Regions from separate parts of the Phytobacter palmae genome, predicted to be linked through region 1. Evidence: predicted binding sites of a transcription regulator. Region 1 holds the regulator's gene; each other region holds the start of a gene.

Region 1 (8,091 bases):
CCGTCAGGAAAGACACCACGTTCGATTTCAACTGGCTGATTATCAAGCGTTAACTCAATTTTGCTGGACATGATTCACCTCACCATTAGTTAATGTCCCTAAGACACTTATAATATTGTCTATGAGACACTTATTGGCAAGGTTTTTTTTCACTTTCCGGCAAACACATAATTAACTCGTTGATATTTAATAAAATAAAAGTTAACTTGCCCCCCTTTGATGGACTGATAAACTTGTGGCGTGTTTAATAAGGCGAATAAGCGATGATAAGCGAAGCAGAGTATCTGGATTCTTATGATGCCAGCCGGTTCCCTTCACCTCTGGTGACGGTAGACAGTGTGCTGTTCACGCTGCATGAGCAGGCGCTTCGCGTTTTGCTGGTGAAACGTGCCAGTCACCCTCAACAGGGGCGCTGGGGTCTGCCTGGCGGATTTATCGATATGGAACAAGATGAGTCCACGCGCGCCACGGCATTACGTAAGCTGACAGAGAAAACCGGCGTCTCCCCTTCCTGGCTGGAACAACTGGATACCTTTTCCGGGGCAAAACGCGATCCCCGTGGCTGGAGTCTGACCATCGCCTGGTATGCGTTAATCTCCTGGGTCGCCTGTGCACCACATATTGCAAGCGTGAGCGATGCCAAATGGATGCCGGTAACCGGGCTGGATGATATCGACCTGGCCTTTGATCATCGGGACATAATTCAGGCTGCGCTGCAACGATTACGGCAGAAAACAATGTACTCTTTACTACCAGTTTATTGTCTGCCTGATATGTTTACCCAGACGCAATTGCAGGAGGCGACGGAGATTATTCTCGGTCAGCCTATCCAGCGAAAAAGCCTGATTCGTCGATTTGAGGCCTCTGGTATGTTTGAAGAGACAGGCGAGAGCGTAGCGACTGGTGCACGAAAAGCGCGCTTGTGGCGGCGTAAACCGGGTGTCGATATTCATCTCTTTTCCCGAAATTTACTGACGGATTAGTATAGTCTGCGCGATGTCCCGCGAAATGAAAAAACGGCGCAACATCGTGCAGCTATAGTTGTCCCATTCTGATTCTATTATTCTGTACTATGGCTGAAATTACACCTTCACGACTCTCGGAAATGGCGGATGATTCTTCCACCTTCCGCCCACTGCGCGGCGGAAGCAATCCGCATTTCCAGACTATGCTGCCGCGCCTGATCCGCCGGAAACTGGGCTTTACACCGACCTGGCAGCGCCTTGAACTGCCCGATGGCGATTTCGTGGATCTCGCCTGGAGCGAAGACCCGACACAGGCAAAACATAAACCCCGTCTGGTGGTCTTTCATGGGCTGGAAGGCAGCCTGCATAGCCCTTATGCTCACGGCCTGATAGAAGCGGCAAAAGCGCGCGGCTGGCTGGGCGTGGTGATGCATTTTCGTGGCTGTAGCGGTGAACCTAATCGCCTTAACCGTATTTACCACTCTGGCGAAACCGAAGACGGTACCTGGTTTTTGCACTGGTTGCAGCGGGAGTTTGGCCAGGTGCCCACCGCTGCGGTGGGCTATTCGCTGGGCGGCAATATGCTGGCCTGTCTGCTGGCAAAAGAGGAAAATCGCGTCCCCCTGGATGCCGCAGTGATTGTCTCTGCCCCCTTTGTGCTGGAAGCATGCAGCGCCCATATCGAAACCGGCTTTTCGCGGGTATATCAACACTATTTGCTCAACCTGCTGAAAGCCAACGCGTCACGAAAATTAAAAGCCTATCCCGGCTCATTACCCATTGATTTACGACAGCTGAAACGTCTGCGTCGTCTGCGCGATTTTGATGATGCGATCACGGCGCGCATCCATGGCTTTGCCGATGCGATTGACTATTACCGCCAGTGCAGTGCCATGCCGTTGCTGAATAAAATCAGCAAACCGACGCTGATCATCCATGCGAAAGACGACCCCTTTATGGATCAAAATGTGATACCCGATACGCAGACGCTGCCGCCGTCAGTAGAATATCAACTCACCGAACATGGTGGTCACGTGGGGTTTGTGGGCGGCACGTTACTACACCCGGAAATGTGGCTGGAAAAGCGCATCCCCGACTGGCTGCAAACTTATCTGGAAATCTGAATGATTATTCCCTGGCAGGATCTGGCGCCTGAGACACTCGACAACCTGATTGAAAGCTTTGTCTTGCGTGAAGGCACCGATTATGGTGAACATGAGCGCTCACTCGAACAAAAGGTCGCCGATGTAAGACGGCAATTGAAAAACGGCGAAGCTGTGCTGGTGTGGTCAGAACTGCACGAAACCGTCAATATTATGCCGCGCTCGCAGTTTCGCGAGTAACGCCCGGGCGGCTGGCTTCGTCTACAACAATGGTTTACTCAGGGAGCTGCTATGTCCGCTAAACATCCGGTTATTGCCGTAACAGGTTCCAGCGGTGCGGGAACCACTACCACCAGCCTCGCGTTTCGCAAAATCTTTGCTCAACTGAATTTGCATGCCGCCGAGGTCGAGGGTGACAGCTTTCATCGCTATACCCGCCCGGAGATGGACATGGTAATCCGTAAGGCCCGGGATTTAGGTCGACATATCAGCTACTTTGGCCCGGAGGCGAATGATTTCGGCCTGCTGGAACAGACATTTATCGAATACGGACAAACCGGCAAAGGTCAGGCACGAAAATATCTGCATACCTACGATGAAGCCGTTCCCTGGAATCAGGTTCCCGGCACGTTCACCCCCTGGCAGCCCTTACCAGAGCCAACAGATGTACTGTTTTATGAAGGGTTACACGGCGGCGTGGTAACGCCACAGCATGATGTCGCCTGCCATGTCGATCTGCTGGTGGGCGTGGTTCCGATAGTTAACCTTGAATGGATTCAAAAGCTGGTGCGTGATACCGGTGAGCGTGGACATTCCCGTGAAGCGGTGATGGACTCGGTGGTACGCTCGATGGAAGACTACATTAACTTCATTACCCCCCAGTTCTCCCGAACCCATATTAACTTCCAGCGCGTGCCGACCGTTGATACTTCCAATCCGTTCGCGGCGAAGGTCATCCCCTCGCTGGATGAAAGTCTGGTCGTCATTCATTTCCGTAACCTTGAAGGGATCGACTATCCCTGGCTGCTGGCGATGCTGCAGGGTTCGTTCATTTCGCACATGAATACGCTTGTGGTGCCGGGTGGGAAAATGGGACTGGCGATGGAGCTCATCATGACCCCGCTGGTACAGCGGTTGATGGAAGGGAAGAAAATTCAGTAGCCTTGCGGCGGACACAATATCTTCCCCCGCCAGGTGTAGCCCCGGAAAGCGTAGCGCCACCGGGGAAAAGGTCGAATGCGCTACGCTTATCCGACTTACCTGCTTAGCCTTTGAAAGCGGTTCTCAGGCCTCAATCACTTCATACGAATGCGTGATTTTCACCGCCTTCTCCAGCATTAACGCGACGGAGCAATATTTCTCGGCAGAGAGATCCACCGCACGCGATACCGCCGCCTCTTTCAGCTCCTTGCCGGTCACGATGAAGTGCAAGTTGATATGCGTAAACAGACGCGGAGCCTCTTCACGACGCTCTGAGGTCAGCTTCACTTCGCAATCTTTCACATCGTGGCGGCCTTTTTGCAGAATAGATACAACATCGATAGCGCTGCATCCTCCTGCTGCCATCAGCACCATTTCCATCGGGCTTGGGGCTTTGTCGCCTGAGTTACCATCCATCAGGATCTGGTGCCCGGACGCAGACTCGCCAAGGAACGTTAAACCTTCTACCCATTTCACTCGAGCTTGCATTTTTAATTCACTCCGGAGTTACAGTTTTCTTTACAGATTACGCGTACATAAGAAAACTCGCAACGGAAGGCGACCTGCGTCAAGCTGAAGCGAGACACCAGGAGACAGGCGACAAAAGCTATGCTAAAACAATCGGGATGCTACAGTGATACATTGATGTTATGTATGTATGCAGAGGACATCACATATTACAGGCCGCAGGCATGTCTGACGGTCCACTTCCCAGGTATGGGGAAGATAGATTGCAACCCCGGACGCGATATGTGAATCCAGCGTCTGGAGCCAGCTTATAACAGAGGATAACCGCGCATGGTGCTTGGCAAACCGCAAACAGACCCGACTCTCGAATGGTTCTTGTCTCATTGCCACATTCATAAGTACCCATCGAAGAGCACGCTGATTCACCAGGGTGAAAAAGCGGAAACGTTGTATTACATCGTCAAAGGCTCAGTGGCTGTGCTAATCAAGGATGAAGAAGGTAAAGAGATGATCCTCTCTTACCTTAACCAGGGAGATTTTATCGGTGAACTGGGTCTGTTCGAAGAGGGTCAGGAGCGCAGTGCATGGGTACGCGCCAAAACCGCTTGTGAAGTGGCCGAAATCTCCTATAAAAAATTCCGTCAATTAATTCAGGTGAACCCGGATATCCTGATGCGTTTGTCTTCTCAGATGGCGCGTCGTCTGCAGGTCACCTCAGAAAAAGTCGGCAACCTCGCCTTCCTTGATGTGACAGGCCGTATCGCACAGACGCTGCTGAATCTGGCGAAACAGCCGGATGCAATGACCCACCCGGACGGTATGCAAATTAAAATTACCCGTCAGGAAATTGGTCAGATCGTTGGCTGCTCCCGCGAAACTGTCGGTCGTATCCTGAAAATGCTGGAAGATCAAAACCTGATCTCCGCGCACGGTAAAACCATCGTCGTGTACGGTACACGTTAATTCTCAAGCGGCGCGTCGCCCTTAACGATGCGCCGTTTTTGTCTCTCTTTTCCATGTGGCGCAGGCTGATTTATCACCCCGAAATCAACTATGCACTGCGACAAACGCTGGTGTTATGCCTCCCTGTGACCGTGGGTCTCATCGCGGGCCGTCTCGATCTCGGTTTGTTGTTTTCCCTTGTTCCTGCCTGCTGCAATATTGCCGGTCTGGATACGCTGCATAAACGTTTCTTCAAACGTGTCTTCATCGGCGGCACTCTCTTCGCTGGCAGTAGCCTCACGGTACAGTTATTACTGACGCAAAATGTTCCGCTACCGCTGATCCTGACCGGATTAACGCTGGTCCTCGGCGTCACGGCAGAAATCAGCGCATTGCACGGGCGCCTGCTCCCCGCCTCGATCATTGCCGCCATCTTTACGCTCAGCCTCGCCGGTAGCATGCCCATCTGGGAACCGTTACTGATTTATGGTCTGGGGACACTGTGGTACGGCGCGTTTAACGCCTTCTGGTTCTGGCTGTGGCGGGAGCAACCGCTACGTGAATCATTGAGTCTGCTGTATCGCCAGCTGGCGGACTATTGCGAAGCAAAATACAGTTTGCTGACGCAGCATGTCGATCCCGAAAAAGCCCTTCCGCCACTACTGGCGCGCCAGCAAAAAGCGGTGGATATGATCAGCCAGTGTTACCAACAGCTGCATATGCTGGCGGCGAATAATAACAACGACTACAAGCGGTTACGCCGCGTTTTCCAGGTAGCTCTCGACTTACAGGAACATATTGCCGTTAGTCTGCACCAACCGCAGGAAGTACAGGAGCTGGTTGAACGCAGCCATGCCGAAGAGGTTATCCGCTGGAATGCGCAAACCGTGGCCGCGCGGTTACGTGTGATCGCCGATGATATTCTTTATCACCGCTATCCCAAACGCTTCAATATGGATAAACAGATTGGCGCACTCGAGAAAATTGCCCGCCAGCACCCGGATAATCCGGTCGGCCATTTTTGCGCCTGGCATTTCAGCCAGATAGCCCGAGTTCTGCGTACCCAGCGTCCACTGTATGTGCGAGACCTGATGGAAGAGAAGCAGCGTCGCTTGCCCCTGCTCCCGGCACTCAAAAGCTATCTGTCGTTCAAATCCTCAGCCTTACGTAATTCGGCACGAATTAGCGTCATGCTCAGTATTGCCAGCCTGATGGGCAGTGCGCTGCATCTTCCAAAACCCTACTGGATAATGATGACGGTGATGTTTGTTACGCAAAACGGTTATGGCGCAACGCGCGTACGCATTCTGCACCGGGCGGCAGGCACCATGGCCGGATTGATCATTGCCGGCGCGACGCTGCACTACCACGTACCGGAAGGCTTCACGCTGACCGCGATGCTGATCGTGACGCTGGTGAGTTATCTGATTATCCGCAAAAGCTACGGCTGGGCGATGGTGGGCTTTACCCTTACCGCGGTATACACGCTCCAGTTACTCACACTCAATGGTGACCAGTTTATTGTTGCCCGTCTTATCGACACGTTGATCGGCTGCCTGATCGCTTTTGGCGGCATGGTTTGGCTATGGCCTCAATGGCAGAGCGGGCTGCTGCGAAAAAATGCCCACGACGCGCTGGAAACTTACCAGGATGCCATTCGGCTGATCCTGAGCGATGATCCGCAGGTTACTCCGTTGGCCTGGCAGCGCATGCGGGTAAACCAGGCACACAATGCGCTGTTTAACTCGCTCAATCAGGCCATGCAGGAGCCTGGCTTTGATACGCGTTATCTGGCAGAAATGAAGCTGTGGGTCACGCACAGCCAGTTTATTGTCGAACATATTAATGCAATGACGACGCTGGCGCGGGAACATACCATGCTCACCCCGGAACTGGCACAGCGATACCTGCAATCATGCGAAATTGCCCTGCAGCGCTGTCAACAGCGGCTGGAGTATGATAGTCCGGGAAGTTCAGGGGATGTGAATATTCTGGAAGCGCCGGAGAGTATGACGTATGGCCCAATGAGTACGCTGGAACAACATCTGCAGCGGATCCTGGGGCATCTGAACACCATGCACACCATCTCGTCGGTGGCATGGCGTCAGCGTCCACATCACGGCATCTGGTTAAATCGCCGCTTGCGGTCTTAAGCGTTAATGACTTTGGCTACTGCTTTCGCGAAGCGCAGCATCCCTTCTTCGATATCGTTTTCTTCAATGATAAGCGACGGCGCAAAACGCATCACATCAGGACCGGCGTTGAGTACCATTAGCCCTTCATCCGCCGAAGCGTAGAGGAAATCACGCGCACGGCCTTTGTACTGCGGTTTCAGCTCCGCACCGATCAACAGCCCCATGCCGCGAATTTCGCTGAACAGATCATACTTCGCGTTGATGTCTTGCAGATGTTTAACAAACAGTTCGCGTTTCTCATTTACGCCATTTAATACTTCTGGCGTATTAATAATGTCGAATGCCACACCGGCAACGGCACAGGCCAGCGGGTTACCGCCATAGGTTGAGCCGTGGGAGCCAGGATGAAATACGCTGGCGATCTCCTGGGTGGTGAGCATGGCGCTTACCGGGAAACCACCGCCGAGCGCTTTGGCGCTGGTCAGGATATCCGGGGTCACACCATAGTGCATATATGCGAACAAATCGCCGCTGCGTCCCATCCCACACTGCACTTCATCAAATACCAGCAGCGCGTTGTGTTCATCACACAGGTCACGCAATCCCTGTAAAAATTCAGGCGTTGCCGCCGTCACTCCGCCTTCGCCCTGAATCGGTTCAACCACTACCGCGCAGGTATGATCGTCCATGACCGCTTTCACCGCATGCAGGTCGTTATAGGGCACGTGAACGATATCCGCTGGTTTCGGACCAAAGCCGTCGGAATATTTCGGCTGACCGCCGACGGTCACAGTGAACAACGAACGGCCATGAAACGCATTGTGGAAAGCGATGATTTTGGTTTTATTGGGACTATGGCGGGTAGATGCATAATAACGCGCCAGCTTGAATGCTGTTTCGTTGGCTTCGGTGCCGGAGTTCATAAACACCACACGCTCGGCAAAGGTGGCGTCGATCAACTTACGCGCCAGGCGCAGTGCGGGTTCATTGGTAAACACATTGCTGATATGCCACAGTGTTTCGCCCTGCGTTTTTAACGCCTCCACCAGCGCCGGATGGCAATGCCCCAGCGCGGTAACTGCGATACCTCCTGCAAAATCAACGTACTCTTTTCCCTGCTGATCCCACACGCGGCTGCCTTTTCCTTTCACCGGAATAAATTCGGCCGGTGCGAAAATTGGTAGAATGACTTCGTCAAATGTTGCGCGCGTGATTGCACCCTGCTGAGTTGCCATGTAACCCCACCCTTTTTAAACAAGAAGTAGAAGTGAAAATATA
Region 2 (8,091 bases), on a different contig from region 1:
TGGATATTGAACGCCAGCCAACGGGTATCCTGCGCGGAGGTGTTTTGCTGCTCATCTTTAATGATATAGCCGCGGTCGAAATTGCTGCCGATATAGCGCGTCGCCCAGTTTTTTGCGCTGCCTTCGGTGCGCATATCGAACGCGCCGGCTTTAAAGGCCTCAAAGGCGACATTGTCATCCAGGTAATAGTCATAGCGTATACTGTCGAAATTCCAGCGTCCGCGATTGACCGGTAGCGTTGCCCCCCAGTAGTCCTTTACGCGGGAATAAGTTACATATTGGCCCATTCGCCAGCTGGTGATGCGATAAGGTCCGCTACCGAGGGGAGGAGAAGATAACGGGTCGCTGAGCTTATGATCTTTCCAGAATTTTTCAGGCATAACCGGCAGAGATAACAGGCTAAGCATATTCTCTTTGCCCGGTTCGCCCAGTTCGATACGCACCGTTAACGGCGAAATCGCTTTGACCGTGGTTCCCTTATAGATCAGACGGAATTGCGGCACCCCTTCGGTCATAAACTTATTGAACGTGAATGCCACATCACTGGCCCGGATAGGTGAACCGTCGTGGAAGGTGGCGCGTGGGTTGATTGAGACCTCGACCCATGAATAATCATCGGCGTAGCGGGCCACCTCAGCAATCAATGGATAGTAGCTGCCGGGTTCATCGTCAGAGGTAGTAAACAGGCTGTCATAGAGCGACTCGGTGCGCACGGCAGCGTTACCGCGCAGTGCAAAGCGGTTGAAGCTATCGAAGGTGCCGAGATACGAAAGCGTAATATTGCCGCCTTTAGGCGCAGCGGGATTCACATAATCAAAATGTGAGAAATTAATGGCGTATTTAGGCTCACCGATAACGGCAAACGCATAACTCTCTTTAATGGTTTGCGCATGGGTAACGGCGCCAACCAGCAGCAAATTCAAAATAAACAGGCGCACAAACTTCATCGGGCGGGATCCTTTACCTGTGGCGCTCCGGGCGCACCAACGTTTTCTCATTGAATAATAAGGGAGGGTGCGCCCGTTGTGAAATAATTAACGGCCTATAGTCGTGATGAAAACTGCGGGCAATGCCACACCGTGAACTGTTCAAGCGTCATCGGGCGGCTGAAATAGTAACCCTGCATAAAATTAACACCATGTTCCCGCAGCCAGCGAGCCTGTTCCGGTGTTTCGACACCTTCTGCTACCGTGGCCATATTCAGGCGTTTCGCCAGCGTCAGCACCGCATCAAGCACTGGAGACGTGACGGTTTCGGTGCCGATAGCGTTCACAAAGCCGCGATCGATTTTGAGATAATCAACGGTAAAGCGTTCAAGATAGATAAGTGCGCTGTGACCAGTGCCGAAATCATCAATGGCAATTTCATAGCCTTCATCATGCAGCCACTGAAATAATTTCAACGCCTCACTCTGGCGTAACATATCCCGCTCAGTGATCTCCAGCACCAGACGGAAATAGTCCTCCGGAAGTGAGCGAGTAAACTTTCGAATATCCTCAGCAAAGCTTTCGGCATGCAAATGGCCGGGCGAGATGTTAATACCCAGTTTAGCCCCCTGTGGCAGCAGCGTTTGCAAGACTGGCGCATCGTGGGCAATAAGCTTAAACAGATGCAGCGTCAGCGGCACGATCAGCTGTTGCGCCTCGGCATACTGGATAAACGCATCTGGAGGGATCTCACCGGCGGTGGGGTGCTTCCAGCGCATCAGCACCTCGACACCGCGCACACGCAGTTCACTGGAATCAACTACTGGCTGATACACCACATAAAACTGATCCTGTTTAATTGCGGTCAGGATCTCTTTGCCAGGACGCATGCGGATATACAGATACCAGGCTGTCAGCAAGCCCGCAAGTGTACCCACCATGCCGCCAAACAGCAGGGCAAACTGTACGTCTTCGGACTTCCATGTCTCGGTATAAAGATGAATGGTCAGCGGAAAGCCAGCAAGATGAGCCGTGCGAAACGGTGCGGTTTTCAGGTTACGCAGATCAACAAGACCTGTCGAAAAAGTGGAGATCGCGTTGTTGCCAATAGCGAGGCCAATACCGGTCAGCTCTTGTTGTTGTGAGGTATAAAGCAGGAAAGGGGTGAGGTTCACATTCAGTGACACAAAAACACCACGATCATCAAGCAAGGTGCTGCGGAACCACATTGCAATCGCAGGTTTATCCGGCATCATTGGCGTACCGGGTAAGATAACCATATCAAAGTCTTTGTTCAGATCAACTTCCGGCAAGAGATCCTTCATCGGTACATTCATCTCTCCCGTAGCGGAAGAACAAAAAGCGTTATTGTTTTTGATTAATAAAAACGCGCGGACATTCATGCTAAAAGCGGCACGCGAAGTCAACTCGCTGGTGACTTCCGAGCACTCATTCAGTGTTAGCGGCTGGAGCGCCTCTGCGGTGGTTTTGATATCGCTAAAATAGTCTGTGAGCCAGTGCTGCATACCCGCGAGTACGGCATTCATCTTTTGTTCATGTTTCTTCTGAACGACTAAAATTTGAATCCCGCTAACGGCAATAGCCGCGAAGAGACCGACCAGAAGGCTAAACAGAAGAATTTTCCGGCTTGCGGAAAAGGTGCGGGTCAACATCACTTATATCCATATCTGGCGAGTTTGAGCGGAAAAAGCCAGGCGTTTGAACTGTCTGATTTCCTGGAATATAGCCTGGAAAGGTGGAATGAGACATATAAACATGCAAGAAAAATGGGTATAAAAAAACACCGCCGGGGCAGTGTTCTTTTATCGTTTCGCGCCAGCCAAGGGATAACTGGCGAAAACATGCGTTAGCTACGGGACAATATACGGCGCGCTTCGTTGTAGCGCTTCTTCCAGTACGGTTCATCCATGCTGGAAATCACCACACCACTACTGGTCGAAGCATGGACAAACTGGTTATTGCCAATGTAGATGCCGACATGGCGACCCGTTGACCCTGCTCTGAACAACACCAGGTCACCGGTACGCAAACTGGTGCGTGATACCGATTTACCCATTTCCTGCTGTTCGTAGGTTGAACGTGGTAATTCTAAACCAAACTGCTCACGGAAAGTGCGCTGGACGAAGCCGGAACAATCAATACCTTTTTTGGTGTCGCCGCCTAAACGGTAACGCACACCCTTCCAGTCAGCATATTGATCGAGGATGCGATTTTTCACATCCAGATTACGCACCATATTTTCAAATTCATCCTGAGAGGCTTGCAGTGAAGAGATATCTTCGCCCACAGCATGCGTCTCAGAATGCATGTTTTTCGCGGTATTTGTTGAACAAGCTGATAACAGAACCGCCACTGCTACCGCGGGAATCGCCCGCAAGATATATCTCAAAATCGGCTGAGATTTGACCATGTTAATTATTTTCCCTTGAAGTCCTTAACGATAAATATCGTTATAAAAAATGCCAACGCAGCGAGAGTAATTAGCTGTATGCAATGAGACAATTACCAGTGGTCAAATCTGTGGGTGAACGCACAAATTTATTCTTTATGAAAATAATCGCTCATTTGCTCAAAGCAGACCCGAGATTACCCTATCACCTCGGCTATTGCGAGCGCTTTTATGTGATTTTTTATAAGAAAATCTGATACAGAAAGTTAATTATCAGGAATGGCTAAAAAATCGGCAATTTGGGTTAAAAATCATGCAAATCGCTAATTTGGATAGTAATTGTTATGACCGGTTGATGACAGAAAAGGCCAATTTTTGGCAAATTTGCGTCAGGGATCGAAAACGATCCCTGATGATTTCCGTTCAATCGTGTTATTAAAGTGTTTAAAAGTTGTTTATTTGCCCGGTAGGTAACGATTGAACAGGCTAATAATTTTGTCGCTAAGTGGTGTCATCAGGCACCATGGCAGACCAATCAGCGCCACAGAAAGGGAACCAACGGCAATATCGGTAAACCAGTGCGCGCCAATCATCACGCGCGGGAAGGCGAAAACCACAAATATAATCAGGGCAATGCCGAACGCTTTTTTACCGAAATACCGCAACATGATCGCAGAAAAAATAAGCAACATCATGCCATGATCGCCCGGGAAACTGTCTTTGGAGGCGTCCTTGGTCGGGAAATTCAGTAATTCGCTGACCCGATGAATGCCGCTAAAAAATAGTGTCGGGCTTTCGCGTTTTACGGGAATAAGTAATTGCGCGAGCTGATTAATAACCACCGCGAACAGCAACATCGTCAGGCCAATGATGAGAATACGGCGACGTCCGTCGCGGTCTTCACGCAACCAGAAAGAGAGCATCAGGCAGCCCATCGCAATAAGCGAGCAGGCGTCAAAGGCGCGGTTGTTGGTCAGCGCGACCAGCCACAGGAAGGTTCGGCTCTCAACGAGGCCGTCATTAAAGAAGTGGAAAATTGCTGCGTCCAGTGGAAACCAGAATCCATGATTGGCTGGCATATACCAGGACAGGAACAGCGCAAATCCAGCGATATTAAGCAAAAAAATAAGCGGTAAACGAGTCTTCATCTTTAACCATTTTTAAACAACACGGGCAAAACAGTAGTGCCCTTAACCTAAACGAAGCTTCAACAAACTGGTCTGCAAGGCGTTCCAGTCCGCTTCGCTGGCCGTGATGAGTTCAATTCGGCTGTCGGGCGGCGCGACATTTTGCGTCTCAATATGCAGGTCCATTCCCTGCCGGTTAATACGCACCAGTCCCTCAGGAATACGCATTACACCTTTGACGCGTTCCACTGGCGCAAGACGCGCCCACTCAAGCAAACCAATGGTGTCAAACTGCGTATCCGCGTCAAAAATCCAGCCGCATGCATGGTGGCCCTGGCCACTATTCAGGCTGCGTCGCCAGCGCTGATGTTCAGGCAGACTTAACGCCGCCAGCCCTTTCTTTTCGCCGGTGTGGTGGTGATGTTCGGCGCTGGCTGGAAGTGTGCGCAGATTGCGGCGTGGATTATCCAGTATCGACACGGGAATGTTGCCCTGCGTGGCGTTGAGACGAAGACGATCGCCGCCATGTTGCTGCCACCATGCTTCCAGCGCTTGCTGGCTCGCGGCGCTGGCGCGGTCTTCTTTATTAGCGACAATAATGTCAGCCGCCGCCAATTGATCGCGGAAGTTTTCATTGCCAGCCGCTTTCTCGTCCAGCAACTGGCGTGGGTCGAGGAGACACAGGGTAGCGCGCAGATCAATCCACGGCTCATAGACAGGGGCGGTGAGCATGTCGAGAATCTGTTTTGGATGCCCAAGGCCAGTAGGCTCAATCAGTAAGCGATCGGGTTTCCCCTGGCGCAGTAGCGTATTGAGGCCAACCTGCATTGGCAGACCGTTCACGCAGCACATGCATCCGCCAGGGATCTCTTTTAACAAAGCGCCGCTGTCTGCCAGTAACGCGCCATCAATGCCAACTTCCCCAAATTCATTGACCAGTACGGCCCATTTCTCGTTGGGATCTTTATTTGCCAGCATATGGAGAATGGACGTGGTCTTCCCGCTGCCAAGAAAGCCAGTAATCAGATTCGTTTTCGTCACGTTCACTCCGCGATTTTGCACAATAACAAGTGCAATAATCCTGACGAAAATTGCCTAAAAAGAGAAGGGCAGGAGCGGATAAAGCACTTTCCGCCCCTTTAAATGGCAGAAAATGTTAAATTTGCAGAGCCTTACGTACCGCCTGGTGCGCCCCTTGTGTGCGCAATTGTTGCCATGCACTTTCGATCTCATCTACGAAGCGCGGATCTGTGGATAAATCTGTACCGAAGATTTCACTGAGCGCCAGCAATGCTCCCACGCGCTCCCTTTCACTGCTGGTATCGACGATGGCGCGTATCTTGTCGGCCATGGGATCACGCACATCAATAGCCGCCCCCGCATCGTCCGTTCCGCTGACATAGCGCATCCAGCCTGCCACGCCAAGCGCCAGCAACGGCCAGTGGCTTTCACGCTGCAAATGTACGCGCACGCTATCCAGCATACGCTGAGGCAGTTTCTGGCTGCCGTCCATCGCTATCTGCCAGGTGCGGTGTTTAAGTGCCGGGTTGGAAAAACGAGCAATCAGGTTATCCGCGTATGCGTTGAGATCCACACCGGTAATGCCAAGCGTGGGGGCCTGTTCGCCAAGCATCAACTGGCGTGCGGCACGGCGAAAAACGTCATCCTGCATACAGTCGCTAATATGGGCAAACCCGGCAAGATATCCGAGGTACGCCAGAAAGGAATGGCTTCCGTTGAGCATTCGCAGTTTCATCTGTTCCCACGGGCGAACATCTTGTACCAGTTGCACGCCTGCCACTTCCCATTGTGGACGTCCGGCAACAAAGTTGTCTTCAATGACCCACTGAATATAGGGCTCGCAGCTGATGGCACAGGGATCGGCAACACCCAGTTCAGTGGCTATTTCCGCCAGTGATTCGTCGGTAGCCGCCGGCACGATACGGTCAACCATGGTTGACGGGAAACTGACATGCGTGTCAATCCACTGCGCCAGCTCAGTGGAACGAGTTTGCGCCATACCCAGCACCGCATTTTTCACAATATGGCCATTATCCGGAATATTGTCGCAAGACAACACGGTAAAGGCGGGCAGGCCACGTTCACGGCGACGGGAGAGCGCTTCAACCAGAATGCCCGGTGCGGAGTGCGGTTCACCTGGGTTTTGCAGATCATGGGCAATGCGCGGCTGAGTGAGGTCCAGTTTGCCGGTTGCCGGGTCGATGCAGTAGCCTTTCTCGGTGATAGTCAGCGAAACAATGGCCACCTGCGGTTCGCAAAATTTTTCAATAATGGCCGCCAGCGAGTCCAGTCTGGCATTGAGACATTCGTTAACCACGCCAACAACGTAGGCGTTATTACCTTCGGCTCCTTTCTCCAGCACAGTGTACAAATGATCCTGCGCGCGCAATTGCGTCATAAGCTGGTCGCCGCTGAACAGGCTGATTTCGCATATTCCCCAGTCGCCCCCTAACGCGTTCAGCACACGGTCAGTCAACAGTGCCTGATGTGCGCGGTGAAAGGCGCCAAAACCGAAATGAACAATGCGTGAACGTAATGAACGGCGATCATACTGGGGTAACTGCACCGTTTCAGGCAGCGTGACGGAGGCAATTGTTTGCATTGAAATACACCTGTTTAACCATTAATTAACAATGTGCAGTGTAAAGTTATATGACAGCAAATTGAATTGGTGTGCCTGAAATATCCGGGTAATGTGAGCTGGATCAATCATTGCTACGGCGGTGTTTGACCCTCCCGGTTAAACATGTATGGTAGTCGTCATAATCTTTGCTGTATTGGTATAACAACTTTGAGGGGAAAACGATGGAACAAACCTGGCGTTGGTACGGACCGAACGATCCGGTTTCATTAGAGGATGTGCGCCAGGCTGGCGCAACAGGTGTCGTGACGGCACTGCACCATATTCCAAACGGTCAGGTCTGGCCGGTAGAAGAAATCAAACAGCGTCAGGCATTGCTGGCTGAAAAAGGGCTGACCTGGTCGGTGGTCGAAAGTATTCCAGTGCATGAAGATATCAAAACGCACACTGGACAGTACGACACCTGGATTGCCAACTATCAGCAAAGCATCCGCAACCTGGCAGCCTGCGGCATCGATACCGTGTGCTACAACTTTATGCCAATCCTCGACTGGACGCGTACCGATCTGGAATACGAACTGCCGGACGGTTCAAAAGCGCTGCGTTTCGATCAGATTGCTTTTGCTGCGTTTGAGCTTTATATCCTCAAGCGCGATGGCGCGCAGGCTGATTACACCGAAGAAGAACAGCAGCAGGCGCAGGCCTATTTTGAAGCGATGAGCGCAGCGGAAATTGAAAAACTGACGCGCAATATTATTGCTGGCCTGCCTGGTGCGGAAGAGGGGTATACGCTGGATCAGTTCCGTGCCCGTCTGGCGGAATACGATGGTATTAACAAAGACCAGTTGCGCGAAAATATGGCTTACTTCCTGCGTGCGATTGTCGCTGTAGCAGAAGAAGTCGGCGTACGTCTGGCGGTACACCCGGACGATCCGCCGCGTCCAATCCTCGGCCTGCCGCGTATTGTCTCGACCATTGAGGACATGCACTGGCTGAAAAATGCGGTTGATAGCGTCAATAATGGTT
Region 3 (8,091 bases), on a different contig from region 1:
TTTTGGCATTATGATGATTTACGTACACGCAGATACCATTCGCACAGCAGGCGAACCTGTTTGCGGGTATATCCTTTCTCCATCATACGATCGACAAAGTCATCGTGTTTTTTCTGCTCGTCGGTTGAGGTTTTGGCGTTAAACGAAATAACAGGCAGTAACTCTTCGGTATTCGAGAACATTTTTTTCTCGATAACCGTGCGCAGTTTTTCGTAGCTGGTCCAGTTCGGGTTACGGCCACTATTGTTAGCACGGGCACGCAGCACGAAGTTGACTATCTCGTTACGGAAATCTTTCGGGTTACTGATCCCGGCCGGTTTTTCAATTTTTTCCAGTTCTGCATTCAGTGATTCACGGTCAAACAGCTGACCGGTATCCGGATCGCGGTACTCCTGATCCTGAATCCAGAAATCTGCGTAGGTGACATAACGATCGAAAATGTTCTGTCCATATTCAGAGTAGGATTCCAGGTAAGCAGTCTGGATCTCTTTGCCAATAAATTCGGCGTATTTCGGGATCAGGTAGCCTTTGAGGAACTCCAGGTAGCGCTCCGCCTGTTCTTGTGGGAACTGTTCGCGCTCAATCTGCTGTTCCAGTACGTAAAACAGATGAACCGGGTTCGCCGCCACTTCCGCATGGTCGAAGTTAAACACGCGGGAGAGGATCTTGAACGCAAAACGTGTCGACAGACCGTTCATCCCTTCATCCACCCCGGCGTAATCACGGTACTCCTGGTAGGACTTCGCTTTCGGGTCCGTATCTTTCAGGCTTTCACCATCGTAGACACGCATTTTTGAGTAGATGCTGGAGTTTTCCGGCTCTTTCAGGCGCGACAAAATCGAGAAGCGGGCCAGCGTTTCCAGCGTACCTGGAGCACAGGGTGCGCTGGTCAGCTCACTGTGGTTAAGCAGTTTTTCGTAAATTTTGATCTCTTCGGAGATCCGCAAGCAATAAGGCACTTTGACGATATAGACGCGGTCAAGGAACGCCTCATTGTTTTTGTTATTACGGAACGTAACCCACTCTGATTCGTTTGAGTGCGCAAGAATGATGCCATTAAAGGGCAGGGCAGAAATCCCCTCGGTCCCGTTGTAGTTACCCTCCTGTGTGGCGGTTAGCAGCGGGTGCAGTACTTTAATGGGCGCTTTGAACATCTCAACGAATTCCATAATGCCCTGGTTAGCACGGCACAGTGCGCCGGAATAGCCATAAGCATCAGGATCGTTCTGGGCGTGGTTTTCCAGTTTACGGATATCCACTTTACCTACCAGTGCAGAGATGTCCTGGTTGTTCTCATCGCCAGGTTCTGTTTTAGCGATGGCGATTTGTTCAAGTACGGATGGCCAGACTTTGACCACGCGGAATTTCGTAATGTCACCGCCGAAATCATGCAGGCGTTTAGCCGCCCATGGCGACATGATGGTGCCGAGGTAGCGACGCGGAACGTTGTATTCCTTTTCCAGAATCTGCGCGTCTTCCTGCGGATTAAACAGGCACAGCGGATGGTCGTTTACCGGGCTACGTTCGCCATTAGCGCTTAGTACGTAGATCGGTACCCGCTGCATTAATGATTTCAGACGTTCGGCGAGCGAAGACTTACCGCCACCGACCGGGCCGAGCAAATAAAGGATCTGTTTCTTCTCTTCCAGGCCCTGGGCGGCGTGTTTGAGATAAGAGACAATTTGCTCGATTGCTTCTTCCATGCCATAGAACTCTTCAAAGGCCGGGTAACGTCCAATAACCCGGTTCGAAAAGAGACGGGAAAGCCGTGGCTCCTGGGCAGTATCCACCATCACTGGCTCACCAATGGCCATCAGTAGCCTTTCTGCCGCGTTAGCGTAGGCACTGCGGTCTTGCCGACAGATGGTAAGAAATTCCTGCAGTGTGAACTCTTCGTCCTTGGCAGCTTCATAGCGCTGGCGGTAGTGATCGAATATATTCATGGCATGCCGTCCTTTCGTTTTTTAGCACAGGTAAAGAGCCGTTCATATGAATAGTAGAGGCTCCCGGAAGCGTTAACTGAACGACGCTAAGAGTCATACAGCAACCCTCATGCCAGGTTGCATGTCATTAACAAAATGCGGGTTCGTTAAATCATCTTCTTAATTTAAGCGTAGATGGCATTTGCAAAACTTGCATGCCGCCTGAAACTAATTTCAATGACATATCAATAACTCATCCATAAATGCTTTCTTTTGTGATAAGCCTTCCACTATCAAATCACAGCGGCTTCATAAAACAGTAAGCCCCCTGTCATATACAGACCACAGGCTATAGGGTTTAGTTTTGTAATGATTAAGTAAAAAAATTTGGGATGACTGTCCTGGACGGTTAAACTTCACTCCGCCGATTATTGACTACAGGAATTAATGGACTGTGATGAAACTCAAACTCCTGGCACTGGGCGTGCTGATCGCTTCTTCTACATTTACTGCCAGTGCCGAAAGCAACTTCTCCCTGGGTGCAGGCGTGGGCGTGGTAGAGTCTCCGTATAAACAGTACGACAATAAAACCTATCCGATTCCGGTTATCACCTATGAAAGCGATGACTTCTGGTTTCGTGGTTTAGGCGGTGGCTATTACCTGTGGAATGATCAGGCCGATCAACTCTCCATCTTTGCCGCCTATTCGCCATGGCACTTTAAGCCGGGTGACAGTGACAATAATCAACTGCGTCAGTTGAATAAACGTAAGTCAACCGCAGTGGCGGGGCTTTCTTATATTCATAACACCGAATATGGTTTTCTGCGCACGTCTCTGGCAGGTGATGTGCTCGATAACAGTAATGGTGTGACATGGGATCTGGCCTGGCTGTATCGCTATACCAATGGTGGACTGACGCTGACGCCGGGTATCGGTGTTGAATGGAACAGCGACAATCAAAACGAGTACTATTATGGTGTATCTCGCGCGGAATCACGTCGCAGCGGCCTTAATAGTTACGATCCGGACAATGGCTGGAGTCCTTACCTTGAACTTACCGCCAGCTATCGTCTGACAGATAACTGGAGCGTTTACGGCACCGGGCGCTTCACCCATCTGTCTGATGAAATCAAAGACAGTCCGATGGTGGATAAATCCTGGTCTGGATTGTTATCCACAGGGGTAACGTATCGTTTTTAATTGTGCTTTTTTATAGTGCAATCCGTGCATCAAAACAGGGCCATTGGCCCTGTTTTGCTTTATGGTGGTGCATTTGACGCAGGAGGATGATATGGCTGAGAAAAATGTAGTCTTCGCGGGCGAAGTGACGCTGCCTGCTATTGGTCAGGGCACCTGGTATATGGGTGAGAATGACCGTAAGCGCAGTAAAGAGGTGGATGCACTACGGGCGGGCATTGATGCAGGTCTCAGGCTCATCGATACGGCGGAAATGTACGCAGACGGTGGGGCGGAAGAGGTCGTTGGTGCGGCACTCCAGGGGGGATTGCGCGACAAAATCTATCTGGTTTCGAAAGTGTATCCGTGGAATGCAGGTGGTGAAAAAGCCATTGCGGCCTGTGAAGCGAGTTTGCGCCGTCTGAAAACCGATTATCTGGATCTTTATCTGCTGCACTGGCGCGGAAATTTCTCGCTGGCCGAAACGGTGGAGGTGATGGAAACTCTCATGGCGCAGGGCAAAATTCGCCGCTGGGGAGTATCGAATCTTGATTATGCCGATATGCAGGAACTCTGGCAGGTGCAGGGGGGCAAAGCCTGTGCGACCGATCAGGTGCTCTATCATCTGGGCTCGCGTGGTATCGAATATGATCTGCTGCCCTGGTGCCAGCAACAACAGATGCCGGTGATGGCTTACTGCCCGCTGGCGCAGGCCGGGCGCCTGCGGGATGGGTTACTGAATAACAGCGCGGTGACCGATATTGCGCATGCCCATAATGCGACGGCGGCGCAAATTTTGCTGGCATGGGTTATCAGTCACAAGGGGGTGATGGCTATTCCAAAGGCAGCCACTGTGGCGCATGCGCAGGAAAATGCCGCTGCGTTGAACATCACCCTGAGCGCAGAGGATCTGATGCGTCTGAATAATGCATTTCCGGCTCCAGGCCGTAAAACACCCCTGGATGTGGTGTAACACGCCGCACGTTGCCCGGGTTACAAATCGTGTAACGATGAAAATTCGGTAGCCCGGGCACGCTACTTACCCGGGCTATCACCATCAGCGTTTAACCACGCGAATCGTCTGCGCCAGACGGGACGGTTTTTCTTCAGTCGTTTTTTGCGGTGCGGTCGCGCAGGCAGACTCTACACAGACAAATGTTTTATAACCATCATCCGGCATATCGGTCATGCTGGCGGAGAGTGCCGGACCCGGGTTCCATGCGACAACGTTAGTATGATGGTGGTGGATCACTTCAATGGTGCGGTTCAGTGCACTGTCATGAATCACGCTGCAGGCTTCCGGGTTCAGATAGACGCGATCGGTACGATCCGGGAACGTCTGTACACCATCAGTTAATGCATCTTCTTGCGCGTTGTTCACTTTATCAATAAAACGATCGCCCAGGCCGCTGACTTTCACCGCATGGATATCGCCAACGTTGAAATAGGTATGCAGTGCTGAGGTGGTTTCGAAATCTCCGTGCGCTTCCAGTTCAATTTCACACGTTTTACCCAATTTATAGCGAGCGAACAGCGTGAAATCATGCGGCCAGTATTTACGGGATGCTTCGCTGCTGTGCAGCTCAAATGTCAGCACAACGCCATTGTCGTCTTCATTATGCGCTTTCAGTGTCCATGGCAGGTTACGGGCGAAACCGTGAGCAGGCAGACCCTGCTGTGCTGCGGGACCAAACCATGGCCAGCAGATCGGTACGCCGCCGCGCAGCGCCACGCCGTTTTTGAACGGAGTATTGCCGCTCAGCCACAGCGCTTCGTCTTCACCCTGGGGTTTCCAGGAGAGCAGATGTGCCCCCTGTAAAGCAAAAGAGGCTTTCACTTGTGGATGATCGATAACGATAACCTCCAGTTCGTCCATCAGGCGGCGAGAGAGGGCGGAGGTAATTTGTTCAACAACCGGGAGAGCAAAAATTTTGTTTATCATGGTGCAATCCTTCGTTTAGCGAAACACAAAATCATGAAAGCTGCATCAGGACGGCAAGCCTGTCTTGAGCCGGGAGCACAGAAGTTTCTGTGGCCAGTATCCGTGAGCAGCGCCAGTGAGGAAGCAACTTTCAGGATGACGCGAAACATAAAAAAAGGCGACCGAAGTCGCCTTTATAGATCAATTACTCATCCCAACTTATTTGGAGATGTGAGCGATCAGGTCCAGAACTTTGTTAGAGTAGCCGGTTTCGTTGTCGTACCAGGATACCAGTTTCACGAAGTTGTCGTTCAGTGCGATACCAGCTTTAGCATCGAACACGGAAGTGCAAACTTCGCCGTTGAAATCGGTAGATACAACGTCATCTTCGGTGTAACCCAGAACGCCTTTCATTGCGCCTTCAGAAGCCGCTTTGATTGCTTTCTTGATTTCTTCGTAGGACGCTGCTTTTTCCAGACGAACGGTCAGGTCAACAACAGATACGTTCGGAGTCGGAACGCGGAACGCCATACCAGTCAGTTTGCCATTCAGTTCTGGCAGTACTTTACCTACAGCTTTAGCTGCACCGGTAGAGGACGGGATGATGTTCTGTGCTGCGCCACGGCCGCCGCGCCAGTCTTTATGAGACGGGCCATCAACGGTTTTCTGAGTAGCGGTAGTTGCGTGAACAGTAGTCATCAGACCTTCGATGATGCCGAAGTTGTCGTTGATAACTTTTGCCAGCGGTGCCAGGCAGTTGGTGGTGCAGGATGCGTTAGAAACGATGTCCTGGCCAGCATAAGTTTCGAAGTTAGCGCCACGAACGAACATCGGGGTGTTGTCTTTGGAAGGACCAGTCAGAACAACTTTTTTCGCACCCGCGGTGATGTGTTTACGAGCGGTTTCGTCGGTCAGGAAGATACCGGTAGCTTCTGCTACAACGTCAACACCGATTTCGTTCCATTTCAGGTTAGCCGGATCTTTTTCAGCAGTAACACGGATGGTTTTGCCGTTAACAACCAGATGGCCGTCTTTGACTTCTACGGTACCGTTGAAACGGCCGTGAGTAGAGTCATATTTCAGCATGTAAGCCATGTATTCTGCGTCTAACAGATCGTTGATACCAACGATTTCGATGTCAGAACGTTCCTGAGCAGCACGGAAAACAATGCGACCGATACGGCCAAAACCGTTGATACCTACTTTGATAGTCATATATTCCACCAGCTATTTGTTAGTGAATAAAAGGTTGGCTGTAAAATTACAAAAACCTTACGCAGCGTCAAGCGGAATCGTGTCAATCATTGCGACAAATCAATCCTCCGCATAACCTTTGCTCGACTGACTCGTCTCACTCTTCCTATGAGCATGCTCCCCTTATGGGGACGCCGCCCCGAATTTTAAAGGTCATGCAGGATAAAAATGTGAGAGTGATCACAATTAACCGCCCGGGAATTCGCAGCAAGTAAGTTTAGATCAAAAGTTATCACTTCATTGTTAATGTTTTGTTAGAATCGAAGTGAGGTTGTACGAATTCTTACCGCGAGATGTGAGCATATGACGACGAAATCATCCCAGGATGACCTGAAAAAAAATCTGACAGAGATGCAGTTCTACGTGACACAGGATCACGGTACCGAACCGCCTTTTACAGGCCGTCTTTTACACAACAAGCGTGAAGGCGTTTATCACTGTCTGGTATGCGACGCTCCTCTGTTTCATTCGCAGACCAAATATGATTCAGGGTGCGGCTGGCCGAGTTTTTTCGAGCCGGTAAGCGAAGAGTCCATTCGTTATTTAAACGATTACTCACACGGCATGCAGCGCGTTGAAATTCGTTGCGGTAATTGTGACGCGCATCTGGGACATGTTTTCCCTGATGGCCCACAACCGACCGGTGAACGTTACTGCGTGAATTCCGCCTCTTTGAGTTTTACCGACGATGAAAACGGTGATCGGACTCAGGGCTGAGGAATCGATTCAGCTATTATTCCACTGGAGTTAATTTAGCATGGATTTCGAACAAGTCATTAACAGCATGACACCGGACATCTACCAGCGTCTGGTTACCGCTGTTGAACTGGGCAAGTGGCCCGACGGTGTTGCCCTGACGGCGGAACAAAAAGAGAACAGTCTGCAACTGGTCATGTTATGGCAGGCACGCCATAACACCGACGCGCAACACATGACCATTGATACGCAGGGTCAGATGGTGATGAAGAGCAAGCAGCAACTGAAAGAAGACTTTGGTATTGCGCCGAAGTCGATTGCGACGCTGAAAGTTCAGTAAGTGCAGTGATTCGCAAGCCCCCGGCCACGATTGTTCGCACGATAGCCGGGGTTAAGTCGAAAAGCTGGAAAAGCATTACCGCTGCGTTTCCTGCCAGTCAGCCAGCGTATAGAGTGTTGCGCCTGCGGCAGCCATTTCCATAAAAGCGTGGGCGCTGTCCTGCGCACTGATATTCACTCCGCGACAGCCATCAGTAATGACGTTGACGCGATAGCCGAGTTTCAGCGCATCCAGCACGGTAAATTTCACGCAATAATCGGTGGCGAGCCCCATGATGGTTAGCTCAGCAATGTCATGCTGACGCAACCAGTCATCGAGTTCGGTTTTCTGCCGATGCCCGTTATCAAAAAAAGCGCTGTAGCTATCGATAGCCGGATTTTGCCCTTTGTGAAACACGGCATCGATTGCTGAGGTTTTCAACAGGGGATGCAATGCCGCCCCTTCACTATGCTGTACGCAATGATCCGGCCAGAAGGTTTGCGCCAGGCCATCAAGCACACCTTGCGAAAAGGGCTCAACCTGATGCTGACTGGCGAAACTGCCGTGGTTAGCCGGATGCCAGTCCTGCGTCGCCAGCACCGGCCCACCGCGCGCCTGGCACCAGTCAATCAGCATATTCGCCACATCTACCGTACTGTCGCCTTCCGCCACAGCCAGGGCACCACCTGCACAGAAATCATTTTGCAGGTCGACCAGCAGCAAAGCGCGTTGTTTCATCGGGTTTTCCTTATTCGTCAGCGGTTAGCTCGCCGCGCAGGTTCTGCGTCATGGCGCTGCGAAT
Region 4 (8,091 bases), 400 kb from region 1:
ATTAACGGCGCTGTCCCGGCATTTCACCCGCCGCGGCTGATAATAGTTAATGCCCAGTAGGTCTATTTTCCCGGCGGCAATCAGCTCCTTATCGCCCAGATGACAGGCGGGAAGCTGATCATACTCTTTCAGCAAGGCCACCAGGTCCGCCGGATACTCGCCCAACAGTACCGGATCGAGGAAGCTGCGGTTAAACAGCAGGTCTGCATGGTGCGCGGCTTTCAGATCCGCCGGATGTTGCGAACGTGGATACGACGGTGTCAGGTTGAGCACTATGCCGATCTCACCGGGGTGATGCCCGGCGCGAAACGCCCGCACTGCGCTGGCATGGGCCAGTACCGTGTTGTATGCCACTGTGGCTGCCCGTCTGAAATCCACCACATTCGGGTAATGGAAGTCATACAGATATCCCCCTTCTACCGGCACAATCGGTTCGTTGAACGTAAACCAGTGCTTCACCTGATGACCAAACAGGTCGAAGCAGATTTGCGCGTAGCGGGTGAATGCCTCTACGACTTCGCGATTTTCCCAGCCGCCTTTCTCCTGCATGACCATCGGCATGTCGAAGTGAAACAGGGTGATAAACGGTTCAATGCCCTGTTCTGCCAGCTCGTTGAGCATGTTGCTGTAAAACGCAACGGCCTCTCTGTTCACCTCGCCGGTGCCATCAGGAATCAAACGGCTCCAGCTTATTGAGGTGCGAAAACTGTTGTGGTTCAGCTCTTTTAACAGGGCAATGTCTTCGCGCCAGTGCTGGTAAAAGGTGGACGTATCCTGAGGGCCTACCTGCTGGTGAAAGCGCCAGGGTTGGCTGGCGTACCAGGCATCCCATGTTGTGGCGCTCTTTCCGCCCTTTAAGCTTTCCCCTTCGGTTTGTTGCGCGGAACTGGCGCTACCCCACCAGAAGTTTTCGGGAAATGCATATTTCATTTTTCTCTCCTTGTTCAGTTACTGCCGACGGTTTCCGCCATCGGTGCGCTGTTCTGCGCTTTTTGCTCTTCGGTTTTCATCAATGAACGTTCGTAAGCACGCAGGAACGGCAGATACATCAGTGCGGACATCACCATACAAATCAGGCACATCACCACCGGACTTAATGCCCAGTTTGCTGCCCAGGATGCGCCAATCGGAGCCGGTGTAGTCCACGGTGTCAGAGAGACAACTTGTGCCAGTAAGCCCATACGGGTTGCTGTATACGCCAGAATAGCGTTTACCAGAGGGACACAGACGAACGGGATAAACAGCATCGGGTTCATGATGATCGGTGCACCGAACAGAATCGGTTCATTGATATTGAAGAAACTTGGCACGACACCCATTTTGCCGATAGTCCTCAGGTGCGTAACGCGGCTACGCAGCAGCAAAAAGGCCAGCGGTAAGGTTGAACCCACGCCGCCGATCAGCAGGTAGTGGTCCCAGAAACCTTGCAGATAAACGTGCGGTAATGCAGCGCCGGCAGCCAGAGCAGCCTGGTTGGCGGAGAGGTTCGCCATCCAGAACGGGTTCATGATGCCGGTGACGATAAGCGAACCGTGGATACCGGCAAACCAGAAGATCTGGCACAGGAGTACAGAAAGCAGAATTGCAGGCAGGGAGTCCGATGCGGAGACCAGCGGTTCCAGCAGGTGCATAATCGCCTGAGGCAGGATCATGCCGGTTTGCGCTTCAATAAAAAGGTTCAGCGGGTGCAGCGTACCGATAATTACCAGTACCGGGATCAGGATTTCAAACGAACGGGCAACACCGGTCGGCACCTCTTTCGGCAGGCGAATGGTGATGTTGTGCTGCTTAAGCCAGGCATAAACGCGCGCGGAGTATATTGATGTCAGCAGCGCGGTGAAGATCCCCTGGCCGGAGAGGTACTGAGTGGAAATCTGTCCTTCATGATAGGGGGCAGCGACCAGCAGGAATGCCATAAACGCCAGCAGGCCGGTCATCACCGGGTCAAGATTGAACTGGCGACCCAGGCTCGCGCCGATACCGACAGAGATGAAGAAGGTCATGACCCCCATGCTCAGGTTGAAAGGCAACATCAGCTGCGCGCGGTATTCGGTAGAAAAATCCAGCCAGGCGCGGGCAAAGCCGTTGGTCGTTTCTGGTGAGAACGGCGGGAAAATAAACACCAGCATAAACGAGCCGATGATCATGAACGGCAGCGCGGCGGTAAAGCCATCGCGGATCGCGATAACATATTTCTGCTGTCCGAGTTTGCCCGCCAGCGGGGTAATGGACTGCTCAATGACGCCAATCATAGACTGATATAACGAACTCATGGGTTCACCTTTTAGTGCGCCGCTTCAATCAGCGACAATGCATAGTCCAGTACTTTATCGCCACGCTGCATCCCGTAGTCCATCGGATTGATGGGCTGTACGGGGATGCCGACGGCGGCGGCCTTTTCTGACAGCGTATTTAACATATATTTCACTTGCGGTCCGAGAAGCACGACCTGGTATCGTGGGAACTGCACATCAAATTCAGCCACACCGTACGCATCGATTTCGACCGGCAAATTCCGTTGCTGCGCCTCTTCAACCATTTTCCTGACTAACAGGCTGGTGGACATACCGGCGGAGCAACACAACATAATCCTGAACATCTTGACCATCCTCGAATGTAAAAAGTTATTGCGAGGACGATTGGATATCATAAGGAAACCGGTTTCCATCTCATCGCAAAAGAAGTGTGATGAGTATCAAAGTCTCGACGGGGTAAGCGCTTTTTTCTGGATTCAGGTCACGGAATTTGGATGGATTCTGATAGCAAGTGAGTCCAAATGGAAAATCGGTTTCCATGAAAAAAAGAAAAGGATATACTGCAAGTGGTTATATTATGAACCATTGCTGGACTTGGTATTTTCAGGCGCAACTTAGTCGTCTGTCAGGGGAAAAAGATGTCTACAATCAACGATGTATCACGTTTAGCTGGGGTGTCCAAAGCCACAGTCTCACGGGTGTTGAGTGGTTCGCGCGGCGTTAAGGAAGCAAGTCGCCTCGCAGTACTGAAAGCGGTCGATGAGCTGAATTATCGGCCCAATGTTATCGCACAGTCCTTACTCAGCCAGTCGACAGGCTGCATCGGCGTGATCTGCGCCCAGGACAATATCAACCAGACCACCGCGTATCTTTATGCGCTGGAAAAACACCTCAGCCAGAGCCAGAAACATCTGCTGCTGCGCTTTGCGAATACCAAAGCGGGGGTAATGAGCGCGCTGGAAGAGCTCACCTGCGGCTTGTGCGATGATGTATTAATTATTGGTGCCCGCTTCCCGCTGAATATCAACGACGAGAATGTCATTCTGGTGGATTGCGCGGAGTCGGATACGCCAAACAGCATCCAGTTTGATCATGCGTTCGCCGCGGAAACGGCCTGTAATTTCCTGATAAGCCAGGGAAGACGCCAGATTGCGCTGATCCATCCGGATGCCCGCGGTTCAACCGATCAGGTATTACTCGGCTATAAACATGCGCTGGAAAACAATTTCCTGCCGTTTAATCGTAACCTGGTTTTTATGGATGACACCTCGTCATCCGTGGCGTTGCAGGTATTGCTCAACAATGCCACTACCCTGAATTTCAATGCCCTTCTGGTTGCCGATGAGCAGGAAGCACAGCGTGTGATCCCGCAGTTGCAGGCGTTCAATAAATCCGTACCGGGCGACATCATGGTCTTTAGCCTGGCGGGCTCGTTGCACCTCCCGGGTGTGCCAAAAATCCCGGCGATTGAGTACTCCATGGACGCGATGGCAGCGCGGATTGTCGCGTGGCTTAACGAAAAAACCCAGAGCGTACTGGGCTCTTGCGTGGTGCGCGGGGATTTAATTATTCCTGAAATGATCAAACGCTAACGTTTAAAGAGAGCCTCCGCCCGGAGGCTTTTTTACGCCGGGATCACTGGCCGATAAATTCTTCCGCGACCTGCCGGGTCAACCAGACGCCATTCTCCGCCTGATAGAATGGATAACCCTGCTCGAACATGGCTAAAGCGTTAATTTCCAGCACCACCGGAGTGCCGTAACGCTGCCCGACCTGAATGGCCACCTCCCGATCGGAAGAGAGATGAACATACTGTCGCGACTGTGCGGTTAATCCTTCTGCAAGAATGGCGGAAAGAAAACGGCTGGCGGTGCCGTGATATAAAATGTCCGGTGGCTTTTTTTCTGTAAAGGCAATATCGACCTGCGTCGTCGAGTGTCCCTGAACGGCACGAATACGCAGCCCGTCTTCGGAGAGGGCGAAGCGTTTTTTATCACTGCCCTGCACGACGGCTTCGATGAGTTGTTTGTCCAGTGATTGCCCATGACCGGCTGCGCCTGCGATCAGTGCATCAATGTTCGCCCACCCTTCACTATCCAGTTCCAGTCCAATGGCTTGAGGTTGGTGGCGCAGAACGTAGCTCAGAAATTTACTGACTTCATTATGTGCTTTTTTCATTTTTACCTGCCTTGCCAGTCGTTTGCACGAAGCACAACTCAGCAAACTGTTGACGGTTATAAATCGCCCAGTTTGACACTCTCAAATGAAGGGTGAAAGAGGGGTGAAAAAGCAGCTCATAAAAACAGGACAATCCCTCTCCTTTAGAGAAGAGGGGAATACCCGAATGCGGCGTAATGCCTTATTCGGGCTACGGGAGCAGCGCGTGCATTACGGCAGGAAAAGGGTGAGGGGAGAAGGTCTCACCCGCACGCGTACAGCACTCACCATCAAATAAAGGTAAAGATCTCTTCACGCGGCAGACGGGATTTCGGCAGAGCGGCGTTGAAATCACCTTCGCTGCGGTAACCGAGCGACACCAGTACAACGCTGGTGAACCCTTTTTCACGCAGGCCCAGAGAGAGGTCCAGCGCACGTTGATCAAAACCTTCCATCGGTGTTGCATCGATACCTAACATCGCCGCGCCCAGCAGCAGGCCGCCCAGCGCCAGATACACCTGTTTCTCCATCCACTGCGGAATATCACGGGATTCATAGCGGTGCATATCGACATAAGAGCGACGGCCCTTATCCTGGCCTGCCTGCGCGCCTTCGGCGACGAAACGGCCATCTGCGCTCTCCTGCGCCAGCACTTTTTGCAGGTGCTGATCATCCAGATCTGTACGCATGCAAAGCGCAATAACGTGCGAAGCATTCAGCACTTTAGGTTCGTTATAAATGAAAGCGCCGGTGGTGGATTTTGCAATCGCTGCGCGGCCTTCGGCAGTCGATGCCACCACAAAATGCCACGGCTGGGAGTTCACCGAAGAGGGGCTGTTTTGTAGTACATTCAGCAGCGTCTCAATCTGCTCCTGCGGCAGCGTTTTACCACCTTCAAAGGCTTTAACGGTATGGCGGGCAAGCACAGCATCATCTAAAGTCATCGTCTCTCTCCGGGCAGGAAAATGAAATAAATTCGGGACTTGTCGCCCCGTCTGGTAAGTCGAGAATAAACACAAATGCTGACGAGATAAATCACCTCCGCTGTGCAGCACTTTCCCTCCGAAAGTGAAAATAATGTCCTGGTGCTTTGCGCCTGTGGGTTTTTCTGGCAAAAAGAGGGCAGACCGTAGGCCTGGCTGGAGTAATCATGATTCGCCTTGAAGATGTCACCTTATTTGTTCGCTCGGCTGCGCTGGGCAGTTTCTCCAGTGCGGCGCGGGAGGCCGGGCTATTGCCGGGGCAGGTCAGCGCCGCCGTACATCGCCTGGAGCGCGACCTTGATAAGCGCCTGTTTGTGCGATCGACACGCAGTCTGCGTTTGACCACAGAGGGAGAAAAATATCTGCCCTTCGCTCAGGAGATGCTGGCCGTAGTGCAAGCGGGTGCGGAAAGCCTGCACAGCAGTGACAACGACATTCAGGGTGAACTGCGTGTGGCCGTGCCGTCTGATCTTGGCCGCAACGTGCTGTTGCCGCTTATCACCCGGTTTTGCCAGCAGTACCCTAAAATCTCGCTGCGCCTGTCACTCTCCGATGAAATCAGCGATGTCTTCCGTGACCCGGTGGACATTGCGATTCGCTATGGCGTGCTGGATAACAGTAGCTATGTCGCATTGCCGCTGGCAGAAGATAACCGCCGCGTCCTGGCCGCCTCCCCGGCTTATCTGCAACAACATGGCAGGCCGCAAATTCTGGACGATATCGTTAATCACCACTGCCTGCTGTTTACCATGAACAGCCACGTCTATGACAAATGGAGCTTCCCGGAAGATGGCATGCGTCGCCAGTTGATCGTTAAAAGCCGAATGCTGTGCGACGACGCGGATGTTGCCCGACGCTGGGCGCTGGAAGGGATGGGTATCGTCTATAAATCGTGGATTGATATCAGCGCAGACGTTCAGGCGGGCAGGCTGGAAGTACTCTTACCGCAGCACCCTGGCGAAGCGGCACCCCTCAACCTGATTTGCCCACACCGCAAGCAATTCTCCCCGGCGATACGCCAGTTGCACAGCGCGTTACGCGAGCCTCTTCGCGCGATCACTGCGTTATTGCATACCCACCCGGCGTTTCACCCACAGTCCTGATTATCATGTCTGATATATAAGCGGCACTGTACATTGTTCCTGGATGTCTATCATCAGACAAAATTCAGCGTTCAAAAAGCCACGTTTTGCTAACCCCTGATGTGACGATAGGCGACTATTGTTGAAGCCATACAAAAAATCAGGGATCGCGTTCAGTGATGAATGCGGCTAAAGGCGCAAATCAGCGCCCCATGTTGTCCGGGCTGGCGACGCAAGGAGTGCCGGTTTCAGTCTGTCATCGAAAAGGTATTTGCGAATGGCTTTACGTTCATTAGGTACCACGGGTTTACAAATCCCCCGGCTGGTTTTTGGCGGTAACGTATTTGGCTGGACCGTGGATGAGAAGCAGAGTTTCAGTTTACTGGACGCGTTGCTGGAACGGGGCTTTACCGCTATCGACACCGCAGACGTTTATTCTGCGTGGGCACCAGGCAACAAAGGCGGTGAATCGGAAACCATTATTGGCAAGTGGTTTGCCGCACATCCTGGGGTGCGTGAAAAAGTCACCCTTTTTACGAAAGTCGGCGCTGATCTGGGGGAACCTGGCAAAAAAGGCCTTTCCGCGCGCTGGATTGAACAGGCAGTCAACGACTCATTACGTCGCCTGCAAACCGACTATATCGACCTGTATTTCTCCCACTGGCCGGACAGCGAAACGCCGTATGACGAAACCCTGGGGGCATACCAGAAGCTGCTTAAAGCCGGCAAGATCCGTTCTGTCGGTGCGTCAAACCTCAATGCAGAACAGTTACAGGCTTCCCTGAAGGTGGCGGATGACAACGATTTGCCCCGCTACCAGGTGCTGCAACCGGAATATAACCTGTATGACCGTGACAGTTTTGAAGGAAAACTACAGGACTTAACGATTCGGGAAAATATCGGTGTGGTGACCTATTACAGCCTGGCATCGGGTTTCCTGTCGGGCAAATACCGCAGCGAAAGCGATCTCAGCCAGAGCCAGCGCGGGCAGGGAATCAGCAAATATTTGAATGCACGTGGCTTTGCCATTCTGGATGCCGTGGATAAGGTGGCGGAGAAACATAACGTGAAACCCGCTGAGGTAGCCCTTGCCTGGCTTATCGCCCAGCCCGGTGTGACAGCGCCTATCGCCAGCGCCACCAAAATTGCCCATGTGGAGAGCTTCGTGACGGCGGTATCGCTGATTCTGTCGAGCGAGGATATCGCAACACTGAATAACGCCGGTAAGTAAGGCGCAAACCGGATGGTTATGTGCCATCCGGTGCTCTTTTCCCACCTAAAAATTGTAGTTTTGCATGACCTGAAACAATTTTTCCCGTCGTTCTGTTGGAGTTTTTGTCGCCTCTGCCGTTAACCATTTTGATGAACGCCACGTATTACCGCACAAGTCCGGCAGGTGATTGCCGCCGCGTAAGCGCCTTCTGACTTGTCTTTGGGGACAGGGAACAATGAAGGAAAGTCACGCAAAGAAACACGACGTGCTGATTGAGCGACTGTGCGAAATTTTCTCGGTCCTTTATCAGGGAAATACCATCGATAAAGCATGGTTATGTACAAAATTTGGCATTACGGCGCGCACCGCGTATCGCGATCTGGCGCGGCTTGCCCACTTAC

What was found. Region 1 encodes CRP, which controls carbon source genes, mostly activating them, when cyclic AMP is high. Its sites were predicted from a motif close to ATGTGANNNNNNTCACAT; they were not measured.
Region 2: the regulator CRP is predicted to act here: its motif matches at 7,178-7,195, upstream of uxuA (mannonate dehydratase).
Region 3: the regulator CRP is predicted to act here: its motif matches at 6,443-6,460, upstream of msrB (peptide-methionine (R)-S-oxide reductase MsrB).
Region 4: the regulator CRP is predicted to act here: its motif matches at 2,684-2,701, upstream of AAIG39_RS04690 (PTS sugar transporter subunit IIB).

The regions. Positions count from the first base shown of each region.
Region 1 is NZ_JBCIVJ010000002.1:22,656-30,746, forward strand. Features, by position in the region: gene prs (ribose-phosphate diphosphokinase) at 1-71, opposite strand, end outside; gene AAIG39_RS02815 (NUDIX hydrolase) at 264-983, shown strand; gene AAIG39_RS02820 (hydrolase) at 1,073-2,089, shown strand; gene AAIG39_RS02825 (YheU family protein) at 2,090-2,308, shown strand; gene AAIG39_RS02830 (phosphoribulokinase) at 2,360-3,229, shown strand; gene AAIG39_RS02835 (OsmC family protein) at 3,353-3,757, opposite strand; gene crp (cAMP-activated global transcriptional regulator CRP) at 4,067-4,699, shown strand; gene AAIG39_RS02845 (YccS/YhfK family putative transporter) at 4,753-6,831, shown strand; gene argD (bifunctional acetylornithine/succinyldiaminopimelate transaminase) at 6,828-8,048, opposite strand.
Region 2 is NZ_JBCIVJ010000003.1:254,977-263,067, reverse strand. Features, by position in the region: gene AAIG39_RS06435 (extracellular solute-binding protein) at 1-947, opposite strand, end outside; gene AAIG39_RS06430 (cyclic di-GMP phosphodiesterase) at 1,043-2,599, opposite strand; gene mepS (bifunctional murein DD-endopeptidase/murein LD-carboxypeptidase) at 2,794-3,357, opposite strand; gene AAIG39_RS06420 (phosphatase PAP2 family protein) at 3,792-4,484, opposite strand; gene AAIG39_RS06415 (CobW family GTP-binding protein) at 4,527-5,504, opposite strand; gene AAIG39_RS06410 (mannitol dehydrogenase family protein) at 5,620-7,086, opposite strand; gene uxuA (mannonate dehydratase) at 7,290-8,091, shown strand, end outside.
Region 3 is NZ_JBCIVJ010000022.1:38,405-46,495, forward strand. Features, by position in the region: gene yeaG (protein kinase YeaG) at 9-1,943, opposite strand; gene AAIG39_RS21230 (MipA/OmpV family protein) at 2,377-3,123, shown strand; gene AAIG39_RS21235 (aldo/keto reductase) at 3,215-4,072, shown strand; gene AAIG39_RS21240 (D-hexose-6-phosphate mutarotase) at 4,157-5,041, opposite strand; gene gapA (glyceraldehyde-3-phosphate dehydrogenase) at 5,240-6,235, opposite strand; gene msrB (peptide-methionine (R)-S-oxide reductase MsrB) at 6,578-6,991, shown strand; gene AAIG39_RS21255 (YeaC family protein) at 7,032-7,310, shown strand; gene pncA (bifunctional nicotinamidase/pyrazinamidase) at 7,386-8,027, opposite strand; gene ansA (asparaginase) at 8,038-8,091, opposite strand, start outside.
Region 4 is NZ_JBCIVJ010000002.1:425,347-433,437, reverse strand. Features, by position in the region: gene AAIG39_RS04700 (glycoside hydrolase family 1 protein) at 1-930, opposite strand, end outside; gene AAIG39_RS04695 (PTS sugar transporter subunit IIC) at 945-2,273, opposite strand; gene AAIG39_RS04690 (PTS sugar transporter subunit IIB) at 2,285-2,599, opposite strand; gene AAIG39_RS04685 (LacI family DNA-binding transcriptional regulator) at 2,894-3,847, shown strand; gene AAIG39_RS04680 (RNA 2'-phosphotransferase) at 3,891-4,433, opposite strand; gene nfsB (oxygen-insensitive NAD(P)H nitroreductase) at 4,703-5,356, opposite strand; gene AAIG39_RS04670 (LysR family transcriptional regulator) at 5,563-6,498, shown strand; gene AAIG39_RS04665 (aldo/keto reductase) at 6,755-7,708, shown strand; gene AAIG39_RS04660 (helix-turn-helix transcriptional regulator) at 7,926-8,091, shown strand, end outside.